2 regions of the Massilia pseudoviolaceinigra genome follow, and region 2 is predicted to be linked to the other one. Evidence: predicted binding sites of a transcription regulator. Region 2 holds the regulator's gene; the other holds the start of a gene.

Region 1 (12,182 bases), on a different contig from region 2:
TGATGGTCAGGCCGCCGCCGGCCACCGCGCCGGCTACCAGCATGTACTTGGCCTGGTCGGACAAGCCGACGATCAGCGAGCCCAGATAGGTGAGGGCGGCATTGTCGGTGATTGCGGTGAGAAAGGTGGCGCCGAAAAACAGCGCGGTCGGGCCCAGGCTGGACACGATCGGCTGCAGCCACCACTGCTGCATGCCGCCCAGCACCACCAGCCCGGCCAGGAAGAATCCGACCAGCAAGCCTTCCTTGAGGATCAGGGGATTCTGGTATTTTTCGTAGGCGTGGGTAAAGCCGATGAAGAACATGAACAGGCCCATGAAGATGACCGGATGGTGCGCAAAGCCTACCACGGCGGCCAGGAAGGCCAGGTGGATCGCGCTCACCAGCAGCGGTACCTTGAGGGCGCCCGGCGCCGGCGCGGGCGCGTCGACGATGTGCTTGCGCAGCATGACGGTCACGACGGTGGCGTTGATGAGCACGGCGATGGCGGCGCGCCAGCCGAAGGTTGACGCCATGAACGCGCTATCCCAGTTCCAGGCGGAAGCGACCATCAGCACCGGCGGCGCGGCGAACGAGGTGAGCGTGCCCCCGATCGACACATTGACGAAAAGCACGCCGAGGGCGGCGTACTTGAGCCACTCCGGCATATCCTTGCGAAAGATTTGCGGCGCCAGCATGAGCGCGGCCAGGGTCATGGCGGCCGGTTCCGTGATGAGCGAGCCGATGAGCGGCACCAGCGCCAGGCACAGCCACACGTTGACCACGGGCGTGCGCAGCGGCACCAGGCGGGCAAGGGTGGCGATGACGGCGCGGATCGCTTCGAGCACCGGCTTGGACGCCGCCACCACCATGATCACGAATACGAACAGCGGTTCGGTGTACGTGCGCGATTCGGCGTAGGCGATGGCTTCCTTGCCGCCGACCATGAAGGCCATGGCCACGATCAGGATCAGTGCCCACAGGCCAAACACGACCTCGACCTCGCCGAAGAAATGGAACAGCCCGGCGTGACGCGGATAGCGGTCGGCCAGGCGTTCGAAACTCTTGGCGGCAAAGGTGTGCGCCAGGGCGAGTCCGAACAGGATCGCGGCGATGAGTTGCATGTCGCTCATGGGATTCCAATAAAAAGTAGCCGAAAAGTATTATAGAGCGAGTATCGGGCGGGAGGCGGGTGGCGGGACCGAACTAGGCGTGCCGAGCTCAACAAGGTATCATGTGCGCGAAAAACACAACAAGGAAAGTCATGGCTGACATCAGCATCGTTCAGGAACACTGCCTGACACCGAACAAGGCGCGCGAAGCGGCCCAGAAAGTGGCCGACAAGATTGCCGCCGAATATGGGCTCGAATGTGCGTGGCAGGGCGACGTGCTCCATTTCGAGCGCAGCGGCGTGCACGGATCGCTGGCCGTGGAAGCGCAGCAGGTCGAGATGAATATCAGGCTGGGGTTCTTGATGAGTGCGTTCGCGCCGGCGATCGAAGCGAAGGTGACGGAAAAGATGAAGGCGGTATTCGGCGCAGCCTGAAGCGGCCGCGCCGTGGTGTTACAGGGGCTGGATCAGCCCTTCAATTCTTCGATCAGGTCCACGTACTGCTGCATGGCGTCGTCCTTGGACGTGCCCTTGAAACCATCCCACGCATCGTATTTGGCGCGCCCGACCATGTCGGTGAAGCCTGGACGGTTACCGTCGGTATCGCCCACGGCAGCCTGCTTGTACAGGGCGTAGATCTTCAGCAGCGTCATGTTATCGGGCCGTTCCGGCAGATTCTTGGAATCGGCCAAGGCCTGGTCAAACTGTTCCTGCAAGCTCATCGTATCTCCTGGGGTGGCTGAAATTAGTGACGAGAATCTTAGCGCAAGTTACACGCCATCAGCCGGAAAAGCGCAAGAGATTAGAGGGGATGCTCAGCTTGACTAGTCCTTCCCCTCCGCCTCGGCCTTCGCCTTAGCCGCCTTTTCCTCATCGCTGTCGCGGAACGGATAGGTAGCCACCTTCACGGCGCCCTTGGTCACCGCGACCCCGGTACTGACCGCCGCCGAGCCGACCGCCACGCCGGCGCTGACCACCGCGCCGGTCACCGCAACGACCGCGCAGCCGCTCGACAGGGTAACGGCCAGCAAGGCCACTGCGCAGCGCAGGGCGCCCATCGACATGCTTAAACCTTGAGCAGTTCGACGTCGAAAATCAGCGTGGCGTTCGGCGGAATCACGCCGCCCGCGCCGCGCGCGCCGTAACCGAGGCTCGCCGGGATCGTCAGGCGCCGCGCGCCGCCAACCTTCATACCTTGCACGCCTTCATCCCAGCCGCGGATGACCTGGCCGGCGCCCAGCGAAAACTGGAACGGGTCGTTGCGGTCCTTGCTGGAATCGAACTTGGCGCCGGCGGTGCCGTCGTCGTTGCGCAGCCAGCCGGTGTAATGCACGGTGACGTGCTGGCCGGCTTGCGCTTCGGCGCCTTCGCCGACGGTGGTGTCTTCGTACTGGAGGCCGGAATCGGTAGTGATAGTGGACATGGTTTTCCTTGTTAATCGGTGTGATTGGCGATTGTAGTGCATGACGTGTCAAAGCGCTATTGACGCCAGCCCCGTACGCGCCCAAAGCGCGCTACACTGCGTGGACTTTTTGACTACATCCGGCCGCTTTCCATGACCAACACCCCCTGGCGCCCCGTCGCCACCGCCTACCGCCGCGCCCTCATCTCGCAGGCCAACCCGAAGATGCTGCTGCTGACGGTGATTCCCTTCGTGCTGTCGGTGGTGCTGTGGGCCGTGCTGCTGGCCTTCGGCTTCCAGCCGCTGCTCGATTACGTCCAGACCCTGTTCCAGGACAACGACTGGTTCAAGACCAGCAGCGGCATGCTCGGTTCCTTCGGCATGAGCGCGCTGAAAACCATGATCGTGCCGCTGATCGCCATGCTCCTGCTGCTGCCGCTGATGATCCTGACCGCGATCGTGTTCATGGGCGTGGCCGCCATGCCGCCCATCACGCGGCACGTCGCCGCGCGCCACTTCAGCACCCTCGAAGCGAAGCACGGCGGCAGCTTCGTGGCCAGCATCGCCATCAACGTCAGCAGCGCCGTGCTGTTCCTGGTGGTCTGGATACTGACCCTGCCGCTGTATGTCTTCCCGCCGCTGGCGGTGCTGGTGCAGGTGGTGCTGTGGGGCTGGCTGACCTCGCGCGTGATGGTCTACGACGCCCTGGAAGACTACGCCAGCGCCGAGGAGCTGAAGGAGCTGCGGCGCCGCCACCGCCCGCAGCTGGCCTTCATCGGCATGATTTCGGGCTTCATCGGCGCCTTGCCGGGCATCGTCTGGATCGGCGGGGCGCTCATGTCGGTGCTGCTGTTCCCCTTCCTTGCGGCGATCTCGATCTGGCTGTATGTGCTCATCTTCGTATTTACCGCGCTGTGGTTCCAGTACTACTGCATGCAGGCGCTGGCCGAGCTGCGCGCCGGGCAGGAGGCGCCGCTGGCCGTCGCCCCCGAGGCGGCGCCCCCTGCCTGACGCGCTTTCATGGCACACTGATCACTTTTGCAACAACGGAGAAACACATGGCCATCGGTTTGATCATCATCGGCGATGAAATCTTGTCGGGCAAGCGGCGCGACCAGCACTTTCCCAAGGTGCTCGAGCTGCTCGCCGAGCGCGGCCTCAAGCTGGACTGGGCCGAGTACCTGGGCGATGATCCGGCGCGCATCGTCGCCACCCTGAAACGCACCATCGCCAGCGGCGACATCGTGTTTTCGTGCGGCGGCATCGGTGCCACGCCGGACGACCACACGCGCCAGTGCGCCGCCACGGCGCTTGGCGTGCCGCTGGTGCTGCATGCGCAGGGACGGGCCAACATCGAAGAGCGCATCGGCGACATGGCGCGCGACGCCGGCACCACGGCCGACCTCAATTCACCGGAAAACCTGCACCGCCTCAAAATGGCCGAGTTCCCGCAAGGGGCGTCGCTGATCCCCAACGCCTACAACAAGATCGCCGGTTTCACGGTCGGCACCCATCACTTCGTGCCCGGCTTTCCGGTCATGGCCTGGCCGATGATCGCCTGGGTGCTCGATAACTGCTACAGCCACCTGTTCAACCGCCAGCCGCACAGCGAACAGTCGGTGCTGGTGTACGGTTCGATGGAGTCGACCCTCAATCCGCTGATGGAAGCGCTCGAAGCCGACTACGCTCCGGTCAAGGTCTTCAGCCTGCCGAGCGTGGGCGACGCAATCACGCGCGGCCACATCGAACTGGGCGTCAAGGGCGAGCCTTCCCTGACCGCGTCGGCCTTCGCCGACATGTGCGCGCAGCTCACCGGCATGCGGATCGAATTCGCCCCGTGCGTCACCTCGTGCGACGCGCCCGTGTGACCGGCGTGTGACGCCTTTTGTGGCAGTGCTTTTGCACGGCGCGCTGAGCCGTTGTTTTTTTGCGAAAAACAAACGGCCAGATCAAGTTTTCTTGAACATGCCTTCGCCACGGTCACCCGATGTGGTGGAATGGTGACCGTGCATCACTCCGATCTCGCGTGAGATTTGAGTGAGAATTTAACGAGTGAATTTTTAACACCACAGGAATGCGATTGACCACCCGATCACACGAAGCGACCCGTTGCACGATGGCGAAGGTTGATGCGGTGATTGCAGGGACGATTGATTTGAACCGGTTGAGCCATCATGGAAAGTAATCGTCGTTTTCGACGGCCCCGCATCGTCGCCAGCGCGGTGCGCAAATTGCGCGCCCGCGCAGCGTTGATCCAACTCGGCCAGGTGCCGCCCGAGCCGGATGACGGCACGGCGGCGCAGCCTCCCCACCTTTCCCTCGTTCCCGACGGCGCCGCCGGCGCATCCGACACGTACACCGATACCGATACTGACACCGATACCTTGCCCAATTCCGAAACCGAAACCGAAACCGAGCCGCAAGGCACCCCGCCGCGCCGCCGCAGCCGCGTCAAACTGGTCCTGTGGCTGCTGATATTGGTCTTGCTGGGCGCCGGCGTCTGGTGGGTGCTCGATGAAGTGCGCACCTCGTCGATGCAGGCCAAGTACTTTGCCGGCATCGCCAAAAAGATCAGCTACAAGGTCGAGAAGGGCCCGAGCACCAATATCCGCTTCCCGCACGACAGCCCGTACGACGAGCGGCTCGGCTATGCCAACATGCCCGACTACCTGGCCAAGCTCAAGTCGCGCGACTTCATGATCGATTCGCAGGCGCGCCTGTCGCCCAAGATGGTGGAGCTGGCCGACCAGGGCCTGTTCGCGACCTACCGCGAAAAGACCAAGGTCGGCCTCGAAATTCTCGACTGCCGCAGCGAACCGCTGTTTTTGGCGCGCTACCCGGAGCGCTTCTACGAGAAGTTCGACGATGCGCCGTCCTCGCTCGTCAAGAGCCTGCTGTTCATCGAAAACCGCGAACTGCTCGACCCGACCTACCCGAAACGCAATCCCGCCGTCGAGTGGGACCGCTTCAGCAAGGCCGTCTTCGACAAGTCGCTGCACGTGTTCAGCGGCGGCGACAAGCGCTCGGCCGGCGGCAGCACGCTGGCCACCCAGATCGAAAAATACCGCCATTCGCCGGACGGGCGCACCAATTCGCTGTCGGAAAAGGCGCGCCAGATGGTTTCGGCCACCTTGCGCGCCTACCAGTACGGCGAAGACACCACGCGCGCCCGGCGCCAGATCGTCATCGACTACCTCAACACGGTGCCGCTGTCGGCCAAGCCAGGCTACGGGGAAGTGAACGGCATCGGCGACGGCATGTGGGTCTGGTACGGACGCGATTTCGCGGCCATGAACAAGGTACTGAAAGAAGATCCGCAGTCGCCTGAAGCGGTGCTGGTGTACAAACAGGCGCTGTCGCTGATGATCGCCCAGCGCCGTCCTGCCCACTACCTGGGCGCCGGCGCCAACGACCTCGAAAACCTGACCAACACCCACTTGCGCGTGCTGGCCCAGGCCGGCGTGATCACGCCGCAGCTGCGCGACGCCGCACTGGCCGTCAAGCTCGAACCAGCCAAGGGTTCCGGCGTGGCGCCGCCGGCGGCCAATGCCTTTGTATCGCGCAAGGCATCGAATGCGGTGCGTACCCACCTGGCCGGATTGCTGGGCGATTCGCGCCTGTATAACCTGGACCGCCTCGACCTGTCCGTGGTCAGCACGCTCGACTCCGAAGCGCAAAAGGCCGTCACCGCCATGCTGCGCAAGCTGCGCGACGCCGAATCGGCCCAGGAGGCCGGCCTGACCGGCAAGGGCATGCTGGGCAATGGCGACCCGGCCAACGTGGTCTACAGCTTCACGCTCATGGAACGCGGCGAGAAAGCCAACTACCTGCGCGTGCAGACCGATAACTACGACCAGCCGCTCGACATCAACGAAGGCGCCAAGCTCGATCTGGGCTCCACCGCCAAACTGCGCACCCTGGTGACCTACATGGACATCGTCGACCAGCTGTACCAGCGCTTCAACGGCATGAGCGCCGAGGAACTGCGCAAGACCGTGGTCGATCCGAAGGACCGGCTCTCGCAATGGGCGATTGAATACTTTCTGACGCTGCCGTCGGGCGCGGCGCGCGACCTGCCGGCCATGCTGGAAGCGGCGATCGAACGCAAGTACTCGGGCAGCCCGGCCGAAGGCTTCTTCACCGGCGGCGGCATGCACACCTTCGGCAACTTCAGCAAGCTCGATAACTCGCGCATCCTGAGCGTGCGCGAAGCGTTGCGCAGCTCGACCAACCTGGTGTTCGTGCGCCTGATGCGCGACGTGGTGCGCTACTACATGTTCCAGCTGCCCGGTTCCTCGGCGGCGCTGCTGGCCGATTCCGACGATCCGCGCCGCGCCGAATACCTGGCCCGCTTCGCCGACCGCGAAGGGCGCGAGTTCCTCGGCCGCTTCTATAACAAGTACAAGGGCAAGAACGCGGCCGACGCTGAAAAAGTGCTGCTGGCGAGCTTCCGTCCGACTCCGACCCGGCTGGCCAACGTGCACCGCACGATCGCCCCGAACGCCACGCTGGCCCAGTTTACGGCCTTCGTGAAGGACAACCTGGTATCGGCCAATGAAGTGCCGGACGAGCGCATCGCGCGCATGTACGACCAGTATGCGCCGGCCAACATGTCGCTGGCCGACCGCGGCTACCTGGCCACCATCCACCCGCTCGAACTGTGGCTGGTCGGTTACTTCCGCGCCAATCCGAACGCCACGTACTCCGACATGGTGGCGGCCAGCGCCAAGCAGCGCCAGGAAGTCTATTCCTGGCTGTTCAACACGCACCGCAAGCATGCGCAGGACCGCCGCATTGCCGGGCTGCTGGAAGTCGAAGCGTTCCTGAAGATCCATGCGCAGTGGAAGAAGATGGGTTATCCGTTCGATTCGCTGGTGCCGTCGTACGCGACCACCTTGGGTGCGTCGGCCGACCGTCCGGCGTCGCTGGCCGAGATGATGGGCATTATCGTCAACAAGGGCGTGCGCAAACCGGTGCAGCGCATCGACTCGCTGCACTTTGCCGCGGATACGCCGTACGAAACGCTGGTCAAGCAGGCCAAGAGCGCGCCGGGCGAGCAGATTCTGGCGCCGGAAGTGGCGCGCGCGGTCGCCGATGCGATTCGCGGCGTGGTATCGGACGGTACCGCCAAGCGCGTCAAGACCGCCTTCAAGATGGCTGACGGCAGCATCATCGCCGTGGGCGGCAAGACCGGTACGGGCGACCAGCGCTTCGAGGTGTATGGCGGTGGTGGGCGGCTGATCGAATCGCGTTACGTGAACCGCTCGGCGACGTTTGTCTTCAACATCGGCGAACGCTTTTTCGGCAGCATGACGGCGTATGTGCACGGACCGTCGTCGGCCGACTACGACTTCACCAGCGCCTTGCCGGTGCAGTTGCTGACGGTGCTGGCGCCCGCCCTGATGCCGATGATCGAGCCGCCGGCTGACAGCACGGCCAAGCAGTGCGTGCGTTGATGGCGGCTGCGCTCCATGTTCCATGTTCCATGGTAGTTGAGGGCCAAGCCGATCACGGGTTAGTGCCGCCAAACTAAGAACCGTCTTTCCCGCGAAGGCGGGAATCCAATTTTGTCGAGCCGCTTATGGCTGCAGCAAGAACTTGGATTCCCGCCTTCGCGGGAAAGACGGTTTTTAGGTTAACGGTAGAGGTAGAGCCGAGGACGGCGGATGCAGGCCGTCGGCCATGGCCTGGACTGATTGCCCTTGCATGTTCGTGTGAATGTTGGCATCGTACCGAACCATGAAACCTTTGCAACGTGCGATGTCCAAAATCCGGAAGTTTACCCAGTTCTCGTTTCGCGACCTGGTAGCCACCGCCGGCCCCACCGTCCTTACCATCGTCGCGCTGTGCGCGCTCGCCTACTTCCTCGTCGATCCCTCGCCGCCGCGCAAGGTCACGCTCGGCACCGGCCAGGAAAACAGCGCTTACGAGGAATTCGGCAAGAAATACGCGGCCAGATTGGGCAAGCACGGCATCGAGGTCACCTTGCAGCGCTCCCTCGGTTCGCAGGACAACCTGCAGCACCTCAACGAAGGCAAGGTCGATATCGCTTTTGTCCAGAGCGGGTCGACCGAGCAGGCCGAAGCCCAACGCAAGGGACTGGTCTCGATCGGCAGCCTGTTCACCGAACCGGTCTGGCTGTTCCTGCGCGAGGATGCCAAGGTTACCCAGATCGCGCAGCTCAAGGGCTTGAAAATCAACCTCGGACCGGAAGGCAGCGGCGTACCGAAGCTGTTTCGCCAGGTTCTGGCGCTGAACGGCGTCGAGCCGGGCGACCTGACCATCGGTGCGCTGGAAAACACGCCGGGCACGGTGGAGCTGCTCGAAGGACGCATCGATGGCCTCGTGTTCAGCTCCGGCCCGGATGCGCCGCTGGTGCAGATGCTGCTGCAAACACCGGGCTTCAAACTGTTCGATTTCACGCAGGCCGAGGCGTATTCGCGGCGCCTGCCGTTCGTCTCGCACGTGGTGCTGCCGCGCGGGATTGTCGATGTCGGGCGCGATTTGCCGGCCCAGGACTATCACCTGATCGCGCCAACGGCGACGCTGGTGGCGCGCGAGGATTTGCATCCGGCGCTGATCGACCTGTACGTGCAGGCAGCGAGCGAGATTCATGGCGGAACAGGCTGGTTCCAGCAGCAGGGACAGTTCCCCTCGGCGCGCTATACCGAAATTCCCGTAGCGCGCGAAGCGGCCAAGTTCTACAAGGATGGCGCGCCGCTGCTTCAGCGCTACATGAGCTTCTGGCTGGCCAATTTCTTCGACCGGATGTGGGTCGTGGTGGTGGCGCTGGCGGCGCTGGTGCTGCCCTTGTCGAAGGTGGTGCCGCCCTTGTACGTGTGGCGCATCCGCTCGCGCGTGTACCGCTGGTACGGGCAGCTGCGTACGGTGGAGCAGGAACTGGAGGCGGCCCAGGGACCGCAGCGCGCCGAAGTTTGCTCCGGGCTGTTGAAACGCCTGGATGAAATAGAGGAAATGGTGAACCAGATTTCGATTCCGCTGGCGTTCGCCGATGGCTTGTATGGGCTGCGTAGCCATATCAATTTCGTGCGGCAGCGGGTGAAGAACGCCGTGGCCGATGATCAAGCCCGCGCTGCCGAACCTGCGCCGGGCGCCCTCGCGTAACGCGGGAAGCCGGTTTGCCGTATAACGAATGAAGCGAGGAGGCTGGCGATGGGCATCGACAAACAGAGAATGTGGCTCGCGTTCCTTACGGCGCCCTTGTTGCCAGGGCTGCTGCTTTCAATCACATTGAACGCACGCGACGGGGCAGTGACCGGGGCTATTTTTCTAGGTTCGGTTGTATTCTGTCATTTGCCATCCTTGCTATTCGGACTGCCACTCGTTTTATACCTCGAGTCCCGAAAGAAGCTGTATATGTCAAACCTGATCCTGCCCGGCGCATGTGTGGGCATCCTGGTTTTTCACCTTTTCCTGGCGTACGTAGTAGATTTTTACGGGGGCGCTGATCACACGTACACGTACAGGTTCTCGTGGTTCTCATGGCTAGCGGGAGGTGGACTGGGGATAGTGATCACCATCCTGTTTAGTGTGATTGCAGGGTATCCGGCCGCGAGAATGTTTGACCGGCCCGATAGAAAATGAGCCAGTCGCCGGATCGGTCGCAATACTATGTCGATGGTCCGCCGGTCTCCAGCACAGCAGCCGGCGCCACCGGCGCGCTGGCGCCGGGTTGGTGAGCCGTCAGGAAATCATGCTCCCAACCACGGCAAGCCCGCCTTGCACCATCCACCGACCGTCTTGCGGTGACCTTCCGCATCCTTGTCGCCCTCGAAGCCTTCCAAAATATCGAACGACTGCGTGTACCCATGCTCCGTCGCCACGCGCGCGGCGTGACGCGACCTGACGCCCGAGCGGCACAAAAACAGCAGCACTTCGTCCTTCTGCGCCACCGCTTCCAGCTGTTGCACGAAATCGGGATTGGGTGCGCCGTCCGGCCAGGTGCTCCACTGTACCGCGCAGTGCTGCTGCGCCGCAATGGCGACCTTGCCGACCCACGCGCGCTCGGCGTCGGTGCGCACGTCGACCAGCCGCACGCGCGCTTCGCTTTGCAGCAGTTCCCACGCTTCCTGCGGCGTCACCGCTCCTGCATACGGTTGGCCGGGCGCGCGGGTGCGGGCGGCGGCAAGCAGGGTATCGGCGTTACTCATGGCATATTCCTCGGTCAAGTTTGCGATTATTATATGAGCGGCGCACCACGGCGCGGCATTTTTACCTTTTCGGTGCATGATGCATCAACTTGGTGCAATCCGAAAGATTCGCACCAAGGCGGTGCACTTGCGTTCAGGCGCCCGACCCGGCGCCGCGGCAGGGACTCCGGAGTTTAGTGATATTTGGCAGCATTTTCAACGCTGCTGTGCCATTCGGTCCGCATGGTCCGGCTGGCACGCTTTCTGCTATGATCCCTGTGAGTTTTGCCGCCGAGGTGGCAACCCCCCATTTATATTAGGAGAGATACGCATGGCAATGACGGCCGCAGAAGTCTTGGAAATGGTTAAAGAGAAGCACGTTCGCTTTGTGGACTTTCGCTTCGCCGACACGCGTGGCAAAGAGCAGCACGTAACGGTTCCGGTATCGCACTTCGATCTCGACAAATTTGAATCGGGCCACGCTTTCGACGGCTCGTCGATCGCCGGCTGGAAGGGCATCGAAGCGTCCGACATGCTGCTCATGCCAGACCCGAACACGGCCAACATCGATCCGTTCATGGAAGAAGTCACGCTGTTCATGCAGTGCGACGTCATCGAGCCAGCCGACGGCAAGGGCTACGACCGCGATCCGCGTTCGATCGCCAAGCGCGCCGAAGCCTACCTCAAGTCGACCGGCATCGGCGACACCGCCTACTTCGGCCCTGAGCCGGAATTCTTCATCTTCGACAGCGTGCGCTGGAAGATCGACATGTCGGGCTGCTTCGTCAAGATCGATTCGGATGAATCGTCGTGGGCGACCGATGCCAAGACCGAAGGCGGCAACAGCGGCCACCGTCCTACCGTCAAGGGCGGTTACTTCCCGGTGCCACCAGTCGATTCGTTCCAGGACATGCGCTCGGAAATGTGCCTCATCCTCGAAGAACTGGGCATCCCGGTCGAAGTGCACCACCACGAAGTGGCCGGCGCCGGCCAGAATGAAATCGGCACCAGGTTCTCGACGCTGGTCGAGCGCGCCGACTGGACCCAGAACCTGAAATACGTGGTCTGGAACGTGGCCCACAGCTATGGCAAGACCGCTACCTTCATGCCGAAACCGATCGTTGGCGACAACGGCTCGGGCATGCACGTGCACCAGTCGATCTGGAAAGACGGCAAGAACCTGTTCGCCGGCGACGGCTATGCCGGCCTGTCGGAAGATGCGCTGTTCTACATCGGCGGCATCATCAAGCACGCCAAGGCACTGAACGCGATCACCAACCCGGGCACCAACTCGTACAAGCGCCTGGTGCCGGGCTACGAAGCGCCGGTCAAGCTGGCTTACTCGGCCAAGAACCGTTCGGCCTCGATCCGCATCCCGCACGTGGCGAACCCGAAAGGCCGCCGCATCGAGACCCGCTTCCCGGATCCGCTGGCCAACGTGTACCTGTGCTTCGCCGCGCTGCTGATGGCTGGCCTGGACGGTATCGCCAACAAGATCCATCCGGGCGAAGCAGCGTCGAAAGACCTGTACCACCTGCCGC
Region 2 (12,182 bases):
AAAGCATTGCGCTGGTGCCGCTGCTGCGCAACAAGCGCCTGATCGGCAGCCTGAATCTGGGCAGCCTGGATGCGACGCGATTTACGCCCGCCATGGCCACCGACTTCATCGAGCACATGGCGTCGATCATCGCGATCTGCCTCGAGAACGTGATCAGCAACGAGATGCTCAAGTATATCGGGCTGACCGATTCGCTGACCGGGGTGTACAACCGGCGCTACATCGACCGCCGCCTGCTCGAAGAAATCGGCCGCGCGCGGCGCCAGGCGTACCGCATTTCGTGCCTGTACATCGACATCGATCATTTCAAGCAGGTCAACGACAGCTCCGGGCATCAGGGTGGCGATGAAGTGCTGCGCGAGGTCGCCGCCCGCATCAAGGCCGAGCTGCGGATATCGGACGCGCTGGGGCGTTTCGGCGGCGAGGAATTCGTGGTGCTGCTGATCGACGCGAATCTCGACAGCGCGACCCAGGTGGCGCAGCGGATTTTGCAGAGCATTGCCGGGACACCGTTTACGCTCTCAGGCGGGGAGCGGCTTACGGTGTCGGTGTCGATCGGGGTGGCCACGCTGGACGATTTCGAGCGCGATCACGCGATCGAAGGCGTGGCGCAGGCGCTGGTGGCGCATGCGGATACGGCGCTGTACAAGGCGAAAGAGGGCGGGCGCAACCGGGTGGTGTCGTTCGTTTAGCTGCCCCGTCGTTTCTGGCACTGCCAGAAACGACTTCCCGCGCCAAGGCGGCACTCGGCGGGAACGACGGGCTTCTAATGCAGCAAGCGCTCCTCCGCCCGGTTCACCGCATCGGCCGACCCGCGCAGCACCACCACATCGCCCACTTCCAGCTGCGTCAGCGGCGTTACATCGAGCCGCTCTTTCCCGCGCCGCACCGTGGTCACGTCGGCTCCCAGTTCGGCCAGCTCCAGCTGGTCGATGCGCTTGCCGACCGAGGCGGCATCCTCGCGCAGGGTCACCGAGTGCAGCCGCACGAATAAATGCTCGGGATCGTCGCTGACGTCGCCGCTGCCATGAAAATACCCGCGCAGCGAGGCGTAACGCTCGTCGCGCGCGCTCTGTACCCGGTGCACCACGCGCCGCAGCGGCACGCCCATCATCACCAGCGCGTGCGAGGCGAGCATCAGGCTGCCCTCCAGCGCTTCCGGCACCACTTCCGCCGCGCCGGCTTTTTTCAGCACATCGAGATCGGTATCGTCATAGCTGCGCACGATCACCGGCAAGGTCGGCGCCAGCTCGTGCACCAGGTGCAGCACCTTGATCGCCGAGGGCGTGCTGGCATACGTGATCACCAGCGCGCTGGCGCGGTAAATACCGGCCGCCACCAGGCTTTCGCGGCGCGCCGCGTCGCCGTACGACACATGCGCGCCCGCCGCCTGCGCTTCCGCCACCCGTTCCGGGTCCAGGTCGAGCGCCTGATAGGCCACTTTTTCTTCGGTCAGCAAGGTCGCCAGAGTCTGGCCGCTGCGCCCGAAGCCGGCGATGATGACGTGCTTCTGGGTCGACATGGTGCGGCTGGCGATTTGCGTGAGCTGGAGCGACTGCATCATCCATTCGTTGGACGAGACCTTCATCACGATCTGGTCCGACTTGGCGATGATGAAGGGCGCCACCAGCATTGACAGCACCATCGAGGCGAGCACCAGCTGGATGATGAAGTCATCGATCAGGCGCGCGCCGGAGGTCAGGTTGAGCAGCACGAAGCCGAATTCGCCCGCCTGCGCCAGCGCCAGGCCGGTGCGCATCGATACGCCGTCGGATGCGCCGAACAGCTTGGCCAGCACCGCGATCAGCGCGAACTTGAGCAGTACCGGCAGCACCAGCAGGAGCAGCACCAGCCACCAGTTTTCCAGCACCAGGCCGACATTGAGCAGCATGCCGACGGTGATGAAGAACAGCCCAAGCAGCACATCGCGAAACGGCTTGATGTCTTCTTCCACCTGGTGCTTGTACTGGGTCTCGGAGATCAGCATGCCGGCCACGAAGGCGCCCAGGGCCAGCGACAGGCCGGCGTGCTCGGTGATCCAGGCCGCGCCCAGGGTGATGAGCAGCAGGTTGAGCATGAACAGCTCCTGCGAGCGGCGCTTGACGACGACGGCAAACCACTTGCGCATGATCTTCTGGCCGATGAACAGCAGCAGCACCAGCACGATCACCGCTTTCAGGCCGGCCCAGGCCAGCGTTTCGGCCAGTTCCTCGGGAGGCTTGCCGAGCGAAGGAATGAGAATGAGCAGCGGCACCACGGCCAGATCCTGGAACAGCAGGATGCCGATGATCTTGCGGCCATGCTGGCTTTCGAGTTCGAGCCGTTCGGTCAGCATCTTGACCACGATGGCGGTCGACGACATGGCCAGCGCGCCGCCCAGCGCAAAGGCGGCCTGCCAGGTGATTTTCAGCGACGCCGGCAACTGGGTCGAGAGCAGCCACCCGAACAGCATGGTGGCGACAATCGTCAGCACCACCTGGGCCATACCGAGGCCGAACACGATGCGCCGCATCGCCATCAGCTGCGACAGGGAAAACTCCAGCCCGATCGAAAACATCAGGAACACCACCCCGAATTCGGCCAGCGTTTCGGTGGTCTTGCTGTTTTCGGCCAGGCCCAGCGCGTGCGGGCCGATCAGGATGCCGACAGCCAGGTAGCCTAGCATCGGCGGCAGGTGCATCATGCGGAAAGCGACCACGCCTAGTACGGCGCTGCCTAACAGAAGGAGGGTAAGTTCTAGTCCTGAAAACATGCGGTGCCGTGTAAAGGAAGGGTAAAGGCCGGGCGAAAACACGGGGTGAACACGATTTCTGCGTCTGGCAAGTTTTTTGCTTTCGCAATTCGTTTATACTTCTGCCATGAGTGTAACCCATGAAAAAACAATGCTGAAAGCTTTTGACAAAAACCTCACGCAACGCGCCATGCAACTGGCCCGCGAGACGCTCGAAATCGAAGCGGACGCCATCCGCGCCCTGCACGCGCGCCTGGAAACCGACGACAGCGTCGGCCAGGCCGTCGGCCTGCTGATGGAATGCGGCGGGCGGGTGGTTGTCTCCGGCATGGGCAAGTCGGGCCATATCGCGCGCAAGATCGCCGCCACCCTGGCGTCGACCGGCACCCCGGCCATGTTCGTCCACCCGGGCGAAGCGGCGCACGGCGACCTTGGCATGGTCACCGCGCAGGATGCCTTCATCGCCATTTCGAACTCCGGCGAGACGGCCGAACTGATGTCGATCCTGCCGATCATCAAGCGCATGGGCGCCCCGCTGATCGCCATGACCGGCAATCCGCAATCGAGCCTGGCGCTGCTGGCCGATGTGCACCTCGATGTCTCCGTGGCCAAGGAAGCCTGTCCGCTCAACCTGGCGCCGACCGCCAGCACCACCGTGACCCTGGCGCTGGGCGACGCGCTGGCCGTGGCCCTGCTCGACGCGCACGGCTTCAAGGAAGAAGACTTCGCCCGCTCGCATCCGGGCGGCGCGCTGGGCCGGCGCCTGCTGACCCACGTGCGCGACGTCATGCGCAGCGGCGAGGCGGTGCCGAAGGTGAGCGCCGACGTGTCGCTGTCGGTGGCCCTGCTCGAAATCACCCAGAAGGGCATGGGCATGACCGCCATCGTCGACGAGGCCCAGCGCCCGGTCGGCGTATTTACCGACGGCGACCTGCGCCGGCTCATCGAGCGCGTGCAGGACTTCACCAGGATCACGATCCGCGACGTGATGCACGCCGATCCGCGCCGCGTCGGCCCTGACCAGCTGGCGGTCGATGCCGTCGCCATCATGGAAGAATTCCGCATCAACCAGATGCTGGTGGTCGACACCGACGGCAAGCTGGTGGGCGCCCTGCATATCCACGACCTGACCCGCGCGAAGGTGATCTGATGACTCAACCAGCAAACCAGCTCGACCACCTGCGCCGCGCCGCCGCCGTCAAGGTCATGATTTTCGACGTCGACGGCGTGCTGACCGACGGCAGCCTGACCTACGGCCCCGATGGCGAAGCGACCAAGACCTTCAATGTGCTCGACGGCCTGGGCATCCAGCTGCTGCAAAAGAGCGGCGTGGCCACCGCCATCATCAGCGCGCGCCAGTCGCCGATCGTGGTGCGGCGCGCGGCCGACCTGGGCATCATGCATGTCCACCAGGGCATCCACGACAAGCGCATCGCCTTTGCCAAGCTGCTCGAAGCGACGGGCGTCACGGCCGCGCAGTGCGGCTACATCGGCGACGACGTGATCGACCTGCCGCTGCTGCTGCAGGTCGGCTTTGCCGTCACCGTGCCGACCGGGCACCCGGAAGTGCAGTATCGCGCCCATTACGTCACCAAGGCCGGCGGCGGGCGCGGCGCAGTGCGCGAAGTGTGCGACATGGTCATGCGCGCGCAGGGCACCTACGAGACGGCCCTGGCGCCGTACTTCGCCTGATGCAAACGACAAGGAACGACCATGCATAAGCGCACCGCACACCGCTGGCGTCTGACCGCAACCATGGTGGTCGGGACCTTTTTCGCCTTCGGCACCTTCTGGCTGGTGCAGCTGGCGCAAAACGGCGACACCTCGGTCGATCCGAACAGTTTCAAGAATGAACCCGACTACATCGTCGAACAATTCAGCTTCGTGCGCATGACGCCCGAGGGCAAGCCGCGCTACCTGGTCTCCGGCGCCAAGCTCACGCACCGCCCGATCGACGATTCCTCGGATGTCGAATTGCCGGTGCTGCAGGGCGTCGCGCCCGGTCAGCCGGTCACGACCATCACCTCGCAGCGCGCGCGCATCCGCCACGCCCAGAACCAGGCGGACCTGATCGGCAATGTCAACGTGGTGCGGCCCGAGTCGCCCACCAACCGCGCCATGCAGCTCAAGACCGAAGCGCTGACCGTTTTTATCGACGAAGACCGCATGACGTCGGACCAGCCGGTCCAGGTCACGCTGGGCACTGCCACCATCACCGGGACCGGCATGGAGGCGAACAACGCGACGCGCGAGCTCAAGTTCGCCAGCCGCGGGCAGATCGTGTATCCACCGAAAGCGGCGCGCGCAGCGCCACCCATCACAGGTAAACCACAATGAAAAAATTTCTAGCCTTCGCTTTGCTCGGACTGGCCGCGGTGACCGCGTCCGCCGAAAAGGCCGATGCCACCAAAAAGGCGGTGATCGATTACGGTTCACTTGAAACCAACGAAGTAACCCAGGTGACGATATTCACGGGGGACGTGGTCGTCACCAAGGGCACCCTGATCCTCAAGTCCGACCGCGCCGTCGTCAAGCACACGCCGGAAGGCGACATGTTCGTGACGCTGACCGCCAGCCCCGGCAAGGCCGCCACGTTCCGCCAGAAACGCGACGGCGGCCCCGACCTGTGGGTCGAAGGGCAGGCCCAGCGCATCGAATACGATGAACGCAACGACATGATGAAGCTTTTCTCGGGCGCCAAGATCCGCCAGCTGGAAGGCCAGAAGCCGACCAACGAAATCGAGAGCGAATTCATTTCCTACGACAGCCGCAAGGAAGTTTTCCTGGCGCGTAACGACGCCAGCGGCACCAACAAGCCGGGCCAGGGTCGCGGCACCATGATCATCGCGCCGCGCAAGCCGCGCGCCGCACCGGGCACGCCGCCGGGAGCACCAGCACCGGCGCCAGCGCCGGTCACCACGCCAGCGGCGGGAACCCAATGATGGAAGCGAAGAATTGCGGCAGTACGCTGATCGTGCGCGGGCTGCAGAAAAGCTATGGCAAGCGCCTGGTCGTACGCGATGTGTCGCTGCAGGTCGATTGCGGCGAAGTGGTCGGCCTGCTCGGACCCAACGGCGCCGGCAAGACCACCTCGTTCTACATGATCGTCGGCCTGGTGCCGTCGGACGCGGGCACGATCGATATCAGCGGAGTCGATATTTCGAGCCTGCCGATTCACCGCCGCGCCGCGCTCGGCCTGTCGTATCTGCCACAGGAAGCGTCGGTGTTCCGCAAGCTGACGGTGGAAGAAAACATCCGCGCCGTGCTGGAACTGCAGAAGGTCGATGGCAAGGCGCTGACCAAGGCCCAGATCAACGAGCGCCTCGACACCCTGCTGGCCGACCTGCAAATTGAAAAACTGCGCGAGAACCAGGCCATGTCGCTGTCGGGCGGCGAGCGGCGCCGGGTCGAGATCGCGCGCGCGCTGGCGACCAATCCGCGCTTCGTGCTGCTCGACGAACCGTTCGCCGGGGTCGACCCGATTGCGGTCATCGAGATCCAGCGCATCGTGCGCTTCCTCAAGCAGCGCGGCATCGGGGTCCTGATCACCGACCACAACGTGCGCGAAACGCTGGGCATCTGCGACCGTGCCTACATCATCAACCAGGGTGCGGTGCTCGCCTCCGGTCGACCCGACGACATCATCGCCGATGAATCCGTGCGCCGGGTCTACCTGGGCGAACACTTCCGGATGTAGGCATGAAACAGTCCCTTCAACTACGTACCTCACAGCACCTCGCCCTCACGCCCCAGCTGCAGCAGTCGATCCGGCTGCTGCAGTTGTCGACCCTGGAACTGCACCAGGAGCTGGAGCAGCTGCTGAGCGACAATCCGCTGCTCGAACGGCTCGACGACCCGCTCGATCACTCGGTGCGCCTGCTGGGCGATGGCGCCATCAGCAGCACGTCGACCCCGACCGAAGCGGCGCCCGAGCCGGGTGCCCAGGACGCGCCGGCACCAAGCGAAGGCGAGGGCTTCGAAGGCGGCGAGACGGACAGCCCGGCCAGCAGCGACAACGATGGCGAGTGGGGCGACCTCGGTCGCGCCAAGACGTCCGACGACGAGGATTCGCGCCCGCAGCTGGAAGCCTCCGCCACCACCTTGCGCGAGCACCTGATGGAGCAGATGCGCGTGACCGTGCTGGAGGCGCGCGACCGCGCGCTGGTCGAACTGATCGTCGACGCCATCGACGACAACGGCTACCTGACCGAAACGCTGGAAGAAATCCACGAGCGCATGCCGCCCGAGCTGGAGATCGAGATCGAAGAACTGCGCACCGCACTGGCGCTGCTGCAAAGTTTCGATCCGGTTGGGGTGGGGGCGCGCAATGCGTCCGAATGCCTGGCGCTGCAGATCCGGCGCATGCCGGGCGTGGCGCTGGTCACGCGGCGCATGGCGCTGACGATTGTGGAAAACCACCTGACCTGGTTCGCGCAGCGTGAATTCAACAAGCTGAAAAAGGCGCTCGACTGCGACGATGAGGACTTGCGCGAGGCGCAGACCGTGATCCGCCAATGCAATCCGCATCCGGGCGCGGAGTTCGCGTCGGACGTGTCGGACTACGTGGTGCCGGACGTGATCGTGCGCAAGGCGAAAAACGGCTGGTCGGTGATGCTCAATAACGATGTCATGCCGCGCCTGCGCGTGAACAGCATGTACGCCGCGCTGCTCAAGCAAGGCAAGGGTGAAGGGCAGATGGGCGCGCAGCTGCAGGAAGCCAAGTGGCTGATCAAGAACATGCGCCAGCGTTTCGATACCATCTTGCGGGTGGCCGAAGCGATTGTCGAACGCCAGCGCAATTTCTTCTCGCACGGTGCGGTGGCGATGCGCCCGCTGGTGCTGCGTGAGATCGCCGACACGCTCGGCCTGCACGAAAGTACGATCTCGCGCGTGACCACGCAAAAGTACATGATGACGCCGCACGGCATGTTCGAGCTCAAATATTTTTTCGGCAGCCACGTGGCTACCGAAGCGGGCGGCGAAGCGTCATCGACGGCGATCCGCGCGCTGATCGTGCAGCTGACCAGCGCCGAGGATCCCAAGAGCCCTCTGTCGGACAGCAAGATCGCCGACATGCTGGGCGAGCAGGGCATGGTGATCGCGCGCCGCACGGTCGCCAAGTACCGCGAAGCGCTCAAGATTCCGCCGGTCGCCCTGCGCAAGTGCCTCTAGCCTGCCCAGGGCTGCGCGGCGCCTAGAAAAACTCCGGGTGCTCGCGCAGCAGCACCTGCTCGTACTGGTTCACCGCCTTGAACTGTTCCAGCCCCGGCGCCATGCGCCGGCCCGCATCCCAGCTGCGCCAGGCGCGCGGCATGTCGTAGCTCAGGAACAGCGCATCGCCCATATCCTTGTAGGCCCCGGCCAGCGCCGGATTGGCGCGCAACACGCTGGCGTACAGCGGGAGCGCGCCGCGCACGTCGCCCAGCTTGGCGCGCCAATTTGCTTCAAACAGCGCCAGCATGTGCTGCTTGTGTGTGGTGAGCTTGCGCAGTTCCTGCAGCTTGGCGAGCGCCGCCTCCATCTCCGCCTTCCCCTTGGGCCGTATCGCCGCCGCGAACGCGCGCACTTGCGGGTCGGCGTTGAGCAGCACCTTCTGCTCCGGGGTCGGCATTTTCATCTGTTCGCCGCCGACAAACGCCAATTCGGACATGCCGAGCATGGCGTCGAATGCACGCTTGTCGGCGAACGCTTGCGCGATCTCGGTCTCGAAGGCTTGCCTGGCTGCCGCCGTTGGCGGGGCGGCATTCGCCTGCGCCTTGTCGAGCAGCTGATCGAGTTCGTCAGCCGCTGCCGCCCGTGGCTTGTACGGCTTGAGGTCGTAGCTGGCGGGGGCGCTTTGCTTGAGCGCGCTGACCGTGTAGGTGCGCGTCTGGCTGTGGCCGACCTGCTTGTGATGCATCACAAAGCCGGCCGGCACGCGCTTTTCGCTCGCCAGGCGCGCCAGCACCAGCGGGTGGCCGCCGAAACGGTAGCGCATCATGCGCTCGAACTTGGCCGCGTCGCCGGCACCGATGCTGGTGCCGCCGGCCGGAATGCGCGCCAGCGGATTGCCGTCGACCGCCAGCACGGTGGCCCCAGCCTCGGTCGATTCGGACAGCTTGCGCACCGCCGACGCGACCGAGAGCTCATGTTCGTCGAAGACCGGGTCGAACGCCGGCACGTCGACCTTGGCCACGCTTAGCGCCCGGTTCAGCACCGACCGGTTCTTCAGTTCCTGGACGCGAAAGCCGGCTTCGTCGAACAGCGAGTAGTCGACATAGCGACGATTGGCCAGGTCGATCTGGTAGCGGCGCCGCGTTGCCAGGTCGTAGATCGTCGATTCGCTCGCGCTGCTCACCGACAGATAGTGTTCGCCCAGGACCACCTTGTACTGCTTGATCTCGTCCGGCGGCGGGTTGTTGCCGTGCGACGCCACCGCGTATTTGGTGGCCACGCTCAGGTCGAAACTGAGGGCGGCAAAGGCCGGCGCGGCGTTGCACAGGGCGCCGGCCAGGGCCAGGCGCAGCAGGGAGGTAAAGGCGGATCGCTTGAACATATCGGTATTCGGGAAAGGGGCGGGGAAGCGATTGTAGGTGAAGACCGTTGTCTTATATATATTAGTCTACACACCTGCTACTTTCCGATCCTGCCGGTATTACGAGGATATACCGCAGAGAATATACCGGCTATTTCCCCTTGATTCCTGGCTTCTTTGTGCTTACCTTGTGCTATGCCAAATAACTGATACACTTGGTTCTACACGAGAGAAAGTTGCTCGGGTACAAAAATGAAGGAGTTGAATACCATTAAACCCATTAATCGATTGGCAATTTTGCGGGCGTACAGGATCACCTCGTCCGTGCTGTAATAACGCTGTTCCTCTGCGCTGCCATGCGTACGAACGATAGTAACAAGAAGTGCCATTATCATTAGGAGTGTGTGTATGAATCTCACAATCAGTGGACATCATCTTGAAGTAACGCCAGCCATCCGTGAATACGTACAGAGCAAGCTTGAGCGCGTAAGGCGCCATTTCGATCAAGTGATCGATATTGCTGTCATCCTCACCGTCGACAATCTGACGGAAAAAGAAAAACGTCAAAAGGCCGAGATCAACCTGCGCCTGTCGGGCAAAACCGTGTATGTGGAAAGCCTGTCGCACGATCTTTACGCCGCCATCGATACCCTGATCGACAAACTGGATCGTCAGGTCATGAAGTACAAGAGCAAGGTCCAGGACCATAATCACCAGGCCATCAAGCACATGCCTGAAGAGATGCCTGAAGAAGAGACGCCGTCGGCCGCATAAGCAGGCCCCGTCCCTTTCGCCAAAGGGCGCCCGCGTGGCGCCCTTTTTGCATCCATGCGCGCTAAAATAGCGCATTTTTTCCTCTTCTACCGGCCAGCCATGAGCGAATTCGTCCAGACCCGCGTTGCCAACCGTACCGGCATGATTATCCTCGACCGCCCCAAGGCCCTCAATTCGCTGTCGCTGGCGATGGTGCGCGACCTGGCCGAGGTGTTGAGCGCATGGCGTAACGACCCCGCCATCGATGCCGTGGTCATTGGCAGCAGCAGCGAGAAAGCGCTGTGCGCGGGCGGCGATATCCGCTTTTTCCACGACTGCGGCCATGCCACGCCGATGGGCGGCAGCGCGCTGCTGGAAGATTTTTTCACCGAAGAATACGCGCTCAATCACCTGATTCATTTTTACCCCAAGCCGTATATCGCGCTGATGGACGGCGTGGTGATGGGCGGCGGCATGGGCATTGCCCAGGGTGGTCCCGAGTGCCGCATCCGCATCGTCACCGAAAAAACCAAGATGGCCATGCCCGAGGTGAATATCGGCCTGTTTCCGGATGTGGGCGGCAGCTATTTTCTGTCGCGCGCGCCGGGGCAGCTGGGGCATTACCTGGGCTTGAGCGGCCTGACCATTGGCGCGGCCGACGCCCTGTATGTCGGGCTGGCCGATCTGTTCGTGCCGCAGGCGCACATGGGCGCGCTCAGGGAACTGATCGAGGCCACCCCGGGCGCGCAGCTGCGCGCGGCCATCGAGGCGTTTGCGGCGCCGTTTTCCGCTGATGCGGGCGCATCGACCCTGGCCGCGCAGCGCGATGGAATCGACCGCCATTTCGGCGCCGCTTCGGTCGCGGCCATCATGGCGTCGCTCGAAGGCGACGACGGCGAGTTCGCGCAAAAAGCCCTGGCCGCGATGCGCCAGCGCTCCCCGCTGATGATGTGCGTGACGCGCGAACTGCTGCTGCGCGGCGCGTCGCTGGATGTCGCCGATTGCCTGCGCATGGAACGCACCGTGGTGCGCCACAATTTCGGGCACGGCGAAGTGCTCGAAGGCGTGCGCGCGCTCGTCATCGACAAGGACAACGCGCCCAAATGGAATCCGGCCAGCCTCGATCAGGTCGACGCCCAGATGGTCGAGCGCTTCTTCGCGCCGGTGTGGCCGGCGGCGGCGCATCCGCTGCGCCATCTGGATTGATGTAAGGCGCGCCGCCGGGTTGGCGCTTGACCTTATGTGACAAATGTCGCATACTTGTCCCATCAGTCACAATGTGGAGCATCGTCATGTCAGCCATTCCCTCGGTTTCAGAACTCAGCCTGCTCAAAGTCCTCTGGAAAGACCAGCCCCTGAGTGCGCGCGAACTGCACGAGCGCGCCGTCGCGGAACTGGACTGGTCGTTTTCCTCGACCCGCAAGACGCTCGAACGCATGCTCGACAAGCAGATGGTGTCGCAGCACGCGCAGCATGGCGTGCAGGTCTACCGCGCACAGCTCGACAAGGTGACGACCCTGGCCGCCTTTGCGCGCGACTTCGGGCGCCGCGTGATGGAAATCGATGCGCCGCTGCCCGTCAATATGTTCACCGGCAGTAAACTGGTCGACCAGCAGGAACTCGCGGAACTCGAACAGATGCTGCAAGACTGGCCGGACGCGAAGGAGTGAGCATGTTTAACGCAATCGCCTTTCCCTTCCTCAAAGCGAGCATCACCTGCGGCATCGCGGCCGCCATCATCCTGGCGCTGCTCTCGCTCGCGACGCGCGTGTGGCCGGTGCTGGCCGGGCACCGCTCGGTGTGGCTCTGGTCGCAGGCGGCCATCGCGTGCGCCTTTTTGCTGGCGCTGCTGCCGCACAGCGCCAGCTACAGCGTGCTGCCGGCCATCGAGATCGAACGCGCCGTGGCCTCAGCCCCGGCGCCGCTGCAGTACTCCGGCGCCGGCGAGGCCGATGGCGCCGAGGACGATATCGACGCCATCGAACTGCTCGCGCAAGCCTGGCTGGCGCTGTACGCGGCCGGCCTGCTGGCCGCCGGGGCGCGCTGGATGCATGCGCAGCGCGGCCTGCGCGCCTTGCTGGCCAGTGCGCGCCCGCTCGACACCGCGGCGCTGGCGCAGCACGCGGGATTTGGCGCCGAGCCGGTGGCTGCGCTGTTGCGGCGCGGCCTGCGCGTGTCCGAAAC

What was found. Region 2 encodes sigma-54, which starts transcription at its own class of promoters, with help from an activator protein. Its sites were predicted from a motif close to TGGCANGNAANCTGCTTT; they were not measured.
Region 1: glnA (type I glutamate--ammonia ligase) is a predicted target of sigma-54. The motif match lies at 10,895-10,912, and genes of this name have one in related genera.

Annotation. Positions count from the first base shown of each region.
Region 1 is NZ_JAVCWL010000018.1:87,742-99,923, forward strand. Features, by position in the region: gene RBA40_RS18595 (putative Na+/H+ antiporter) at 1-1,111, opposite strand, end outside; gene RBA40_RS18600 (polyhydroxyalkanoic acid system family protein) at 1,243-1,524, shown strand; gene RBA40_RS18605 (acyl-CoA-binding protein) at 1,557-1,811, opposite strand; gene RBA40_RS18610 (hypothetical protein) at 1,914-2,153, opposite strand; gene RBA40_RS18615 (FKBP-type peptidyl-prolyl cis-trans isomerase) at 2,156-2,512, opposite strand; gene RBA40_RS18620 (EI24 domain-containing protein) at 2,645-3,502, shown strand; gene RBA40_RS18625 (competence/damage-inducible protein A) at 3,550-4,359, shown strand; gene RBA40_RS18630 (transglycosylase domain-containing protein) at 4,666-7,947, shown strand; gene RBA40_RS18635 (TAXI family TRAP transporter solute-binding subunit) at 8,252-9,616, shown strand; gene RBA40_RS18640 (rhodanese-like domain-containing protein) at 10,204-10,662, opposite strand; gene glnA (type I glutamate--ammonia ligase) at 10,973-12,182, shown strand, end outside.
Region 2 is NZ_JAVCWL010000005.1:59,919-72,100, forward strand. Features, by position in the region: gene RBA40_RS06470 (DUF484 family protein) at 1-692, shown strand, start outside; gene RBA40_RS06475 (monovalent cation:proton antiporter family protein) at 767-2,752, opposite strand; gene RBA40_RS06480 (KpsF/GutQ family sugar-phosphate isomerase) at 2,883-3,881, shown strand; gene RBA40_RS06485 (KdsC family phosphatase) at 3,881-4,423, shown strand; gene lptC (LPS export ABC transporter periplasmic protein LptC) at 4,445-5,068, shown strand; gene lptA (lipopolysaccharide transport periplasmic protein LptA) at 5,065-5,673, shown strand; gene lptB (LPS export ABC transporter ATP-binding protein) at 5,673-6,428, shown strand; gene RBA40_RS06505 (RNA polymerase factor sigma-54) at 6,431-7,903, shown strand; gene RBA40_RS06510 (hypothetical protein) at 7,926-9,266, opposite strand; gene hpf (ribosome hibernation-promoting factor, HPF/YfiA family) at 9,654-10,019, shown strand; gene RBA40_RS06520 (enoyl-CoA hydratase/isomerase family protein) at 10,119-11,204, shown strand; gene RBA40_RS06525 (BlaI/MecI/CopY family transcriptional regulator) at 11,291-11,668, shown strand; gene RBA40_RS06530 (M56 family metallopeptidase) at 11,671-12,182, shown strand, end outside.